2 regions of the Marinococcus halophilus genome follow, and region 2 is predicted to be linked to the other one. Evidence: riboswitches for the same ligand, from Rfam matches in the RefSeq annotation. Region 2 holds a riboswitch; the other holds the start of a gene.
The links. A riboswitch is a leader RNA that binds a small molecule or an ion and turns the genes downstream of it on or off. The one in region 2 is predicted to bind glycine.

Region 1: it holds a riboswitch for glycine, as region 2 does, so the genes downstream of both, gcvT (glycine cleavage system aminomethyltransferase GcvT) here and B5066_RS13300 (serine dehydratase beta chain) in region 2, are expected to answer to the same signal.

What each region holds. Positions count from the first base shown of each region.
Region 1 is NZ_FVZD01000006.1:1,853,682-1,856,135, forward strand. It holds gene gcvPA (aminomethyl-transferring glycine dehydrogenase subunit GcvPA) at 1-499, opposite strand, end outside; gene gcvT (glycine cleavage system aminomethyltransferase GcvT) at 518-1,624, opposite strand; glycine riboswitch at 1,708-1,794, opposite strand; glycine riboswitch at 1,798-1,886, opposite strand; gene B5066_RS15465 (MBL fold metallo-hydrolase) at 2,080-2,454, shown strand, end outside.
Region 2 is NZ_FVZD01000006.1:1,429,623-1,432,076, forward strand. It holds gene sdaAA (L-serine ammonia-lyase, iron-sulfur-dependent, subunit alpha) at 1-593, opposite strand, end outside; gene B5066_RS13300 (serine dehydratase beta chain) at 590-1,087, opposite strand; glycine riboswitch at 1,166-1,242, opposite strand; glycine riboswitch at 1,246-1,353, opposite strand; gene B5066_RS13305 (SulP family inorganic anion transporter) at 1,616-2,454, shown strand, end outside.

The DNA.
Region 1 (2,454 bases), 420 kb from region 2:
GGATGGTTTCTGATACTACAATGGTCCGCCGTTTCCCTCTGTTCTCACTCGCAGCCATCAGCGCTGCTTCAGCAAGCGCTGTTGGCCCGTCATACATTGACGAATTAGCGATATCCATTCCCGTAAGTTCACTGATCATCGTTTGAAATTCAAATATTGCCTGCAGCTCGCCCTGCGAAATTTCAGGCTGGTACGGAGTATACGCCGTATAAAATTCTGAACGCCGTAGCACGTGGTCGACGACCGTTGGTATATAATGCTCGTACACCCCTGCTCCGAGATAGGATACACAGTCCTGCACGTTAGCGTTCCTGTCACTAAGGCGTTTCATTTCCTTTAGAAGGTCCGTTTCCCCAAGAGCCTTTGGCAGATCCATTTCTCCGGCAAAGCGAATATTTTCCGGCACATCTTCAAATAATTCATCGATGGCATCCACGCCAATTGTTTTGAGCATTTCTTCTTTATCTTCACCAGTGACCGGCAAATAGCGATAATCCATTTTTGACGCCTCCTCGTATTATTTTTTCCGTTTGTAAAAAGGCACAGCTGCCACTTTCGCCCGCTTGGCTTTTCCACGCACATCCACCGCTACCGCCTGATCCAGGTTGCTCCATTCGGCATTTAAAAGTGCGAGTCCTACGTTTTTTTTGAGCGTCGGGGACTGGGTACCTGTCGTGATCCATCCTATTTCTGCTCCGTCATCATTTCGTACGCCGTATCCCGGACGGGGTATCGCCTTATCGACCATTTCAATACCGACCAGCTTGCGTTTCAGTCCTGCTTCTTTTTGTTCCTTTAAAGCTTCTTTTCCGATAAAATCATTTTCTTGCTTCAGCTTTACACAAAAGCCGATGCCGGCTTCAAGCGGGGTGATATCTGCACTCAGTTCCTGTCCATACAAAGGCAGCTTCGCTTCAAACCTCAGGGTATCCCTTGCGCCAAGTCCACAAGGGACAATGCCTCTGCTTTTTCCAGCTTCCATAATAGTCTCCCAGCAGTAAAGCGCATCCCCGGAGCGGCAGTATAATTCAAATCCGTCCTCACCGGTATAGCCAGTTCTTGATATAAGAACGTTTCCTGTTTCTCCGATAGAAGCACTGGCAGCAAATCGAAAAGGCAGTATTTCTGAAAGAGATGCGTCGGTTACTTTCTGCAGTATCGTTTCCGCCTCCGGGCCCTGCACCGCAATTAATGCTGTCCTTTCTGAGATATCCGTGATGCTTACGTTTTCCGTCCCGTGCCGGCGAAGCCATTCGAGGTCCTTCTCAATATTGGCTGCGTTTAAAACAAGCATGTATTTTTCTTCTTCGAGCTGGTACACGAGCAGGTCGTCAACTGTGCCGCCATTTTCATAGCACATAGCGGTGTACAGCGCTTTGCCGGGCTCCAGGTTTTTTATGTTATTTGTGAGCATGTACTGCAGAAAATCAGCAGCCCCTGGACCCTCTACGATCGCCTCGCCCATATGGGAGACGTCGAACAGGCCGGCTTTTGTACGAACCGCTTCGTGTTCGCTTTTGATGCCCGAAAACTGAACTGCCATTTCCCAACCACCAAAATCGACAGTTTTAGCTCCGTATTTTTCATACACTGAATACAGCGGAGTTCGTTTTAGTTCTGCCAAAGAAATCACCTCGTTTAATTATTTTTCTGAAAAATCAAAACAGTAAAAAACAAAAAAGACAGAGCTCCCATGAATTATGGAAGCTCTGTCCTATAACCAGAAAGTTTCTCCTTTCCGCAATGCAGAAAGAGTGTCTTCGTGGGTGGCTTCAAAAGAAGCGCTCTCCAGAGGAGCGTCCAGTAAGAGTCTGTTTGCCTGAGAGATTCACCTGTTACGGTTTGCTCCTTCGGCGCTGCCTGGCAGTCTCTCCCCTTACCATCATCCGCGCATTATATGTACGTTCTTATTTGCTCATATTTTATCATTAATTCATATAAAAACCAATGCTAAAAAAAATGAAACCGAACATTTTCAATAAAACCATATTAATTATTCGTATGTATGTGCAGATCGGTTATTTCTTCCGGGAAAAATATTGTTTATACTAAAGACAGTATACTAATTGGAGGGAAACTATGAACTGGAAACAGCTACCGCTTGGACCACTGCAGACAAACTGCTATGTTCTGTACGATAATGATAAAAACGCTGTTATTATTGACCCGGCCGGTGATGCCGATAAATTGCTCACCTTTCTCCAGGAAAACGAGCTTCACCCCGTAGCAATTCTGTTAACACACGCCCATTTTGATCATATTGGGGCGCTTGATACTGCTCGGGAAGCATACAATATCCCGGTTTATCTTCACGAACAGGAAAGTGACTGGCTTGAAGACCCTCAGAAAAACGGTTCGGGCCGTATGATGCCAGAGGCTGCATTTACCACGAAGCCTGCCGATCACTTGCTGCAGTCAGAAGGAAGGCTTCAATTTGGCGGTTTTGAATTTCAA
Region 2 (2,454 bases):
GTCGTCGCGTGGGAAACCTGCTCCGGTGACCCCTGCTGCAGTTCTGTAATCGTTCCCGCCGCCATAGCCGTCGCTGACCCGATTTCCGCCTGGCAGCCGCCGGCCGCTCCGGAAATGAAGGCATGGTTCGCAAAAACGTAGCCGATGGCGCTCGCTGCGAACAGTCCCATTGTCAGTTTCTCATCGTCCATGCCGCGGTTGTCCTGAAGAGAGACCATCACTCCAGGCAGAATGCCTGCAGAGCCTGCCGTAGGAGTTGCTACAATAAGGCCCATTTTGGCATTGCTTTCCGACGTTGCCATTGCGGCTTCCATCGCCGTGCTGATAACTGGTCCTGATAGTGGGGCGGTATGCTGGTTATACTGATGCATGCGGTAGGCATCGCCTCCTGAGAGCCTGCTTTCCGTTTCCGCGAGGTCACCCAGCCCCTCCCGGACGGCCTGCTTCATTACCTGCAGCCGTTCCTGCATGCGCCCGAAAATTTGCCCGCGGGACGAACCGGAGCGATCCACTTCACGGCGGAGCATCCACTCGCCGATACTAATGTCCTGAGCCATACATTCCTGCACAATACTTTCAATCGTGTCTTTCATCTAGATGTAGCCTCCTTTTTGATCCGGGCGGCGATGGATAAAATCTCCGAGCCTGTGCCCAAATTAATGCTGGTATGATATCCGTTAATTTCATAAATATAGGCTACACCGCCGCCAATGGATGCGCCGGTGACATGGACCGTCTCTGTGGCGGAAGCGGCCTGTAAATAAACAGTATTGGGGTGGCAGCCGCTGGGGATGTTCGTGCAGAACCGGAAGTCGTAACGAAGATTGCTGTCCTTTGCCAGGGCGTAGGCATTCCGGACATTGGTATCGTGTGCGGACAATCCGAGCAGGCCGCCGAGGACAGCTTTATCCGAGCCGTGGCCCTGATAGGTGGAGGCGAGAGAGCCGTAGAATGTGATTGTCACGTCAGTGACGTCTCCCAGCCAGTCATGCACGAATTTTCCAATCGATACCACCCCGGCAGTATGGGAGCTCGAAGGACCGACCATCACCGGGCCGATAATGTCAAAGCAGCTGTCAAACTCCATAGCAATTCCTCCATATTCAAGATTGAAAGCGATTACAAAAAAGAAAAAAAGACAGAGAAGCGGCCTGGGGCGCCGTTTCTCTGTCTGTGAGCCTGAAAGATTTCATTCTTAAAAAAGAATTTTCTTCTTCGGCAGGTAGTATACCTTCTCCAGAGGTGCATCCTGTACTGGTCCTGGTACCTGAGAGTTTTTCCTTTCCGGCTGATGGAGAGGATTGCTCCTTCGGTGCTGTAAAATACGTTTACAGGCTCTCCCAATACATTCATCTGCGAAACCAATATTTGTGTTAATTTCAGTTTAAACATCCCTGCTGGAAAAGTAAACCTATTTTTGACAGCCGGATCTTAGCAATATACTGGAGAGAATCGGTGTAGAAAGGACTAAAGCAGGCGTACAGCTGTATTTAAGCCGTGAGTCAAAAAAATATAGTGCGGGCTTTTCTTTTAGGCCGTTATGGTTCATGATTTTAGAAGAGAGATTTAATCGCCGTACTGTTTGTGAGTTCACGGAGAAAGAAGGAAAGGATTTATGCCTGGGAAAATAAAAGATATATTAATTATGCCGCAGGATTATAATAATCAGTCGCTGAAAAAGGATATGGCTGCGGGATTTACCATCTTTGTTATGATTGTCCCGCAGGGGATGGCCTATGCCGTGCTTGCCGGCCTGCCGCCGGTCATGGGGCTGTATGCCTCTCTGCTTCCACTCATTCTTTATGCGCTGTTTGGCACGTCAAAGCATCTGGCCATCGGCCCGGTAGCGATGGCATCCATTCTTGTGTTTTCCGGCGTATCCCTGTATGCAGATCCGTCGACGCCGGAATACGTGGGGCTTGTGCTGCTGCTGACGGTAATGGTCGGAGTGATGCAGGTCTCTCTTGGCCTGTTGAATGCCGCTGCGTTTGTAAAGTTTATTTCCCCGAATGTGATCAGCGGGTTCACGTCGGCAGTGGCGATTGCAATCGGCATGAGCCAGCTTGGCCAGTTTATGGGCATCAGCGTAGGCAGCCAGACACAGATTATTCCGCTGCTGCGGGATGTGATCGTGCATCTGCCGCAGATACATATCCCGACCCTGCTTGTAGGAATAGCCAGTCTTCTAGTGCTGATCGGGGGCCGGAAAGCAAAACGGAATTTACCGGTTTCCCTCATCGTCGTCGTGCTGAGTATTGCGGCGGTGGCGCTTTTCCGGCTCGATAACCAGGGAGTAAGCGTCGTCGGAAGGGTGCCGCAGGGACTCCCGGATTTTACCATTCCGGGCTTTAACCTGGCGGACATACAGGTGCTGGTCCCGACCGCGCTCACCATTGCGCTGATCGCGATGATGGAGACGCTTGCGATTACGAAAACGCTGAGTGATAAAAATGA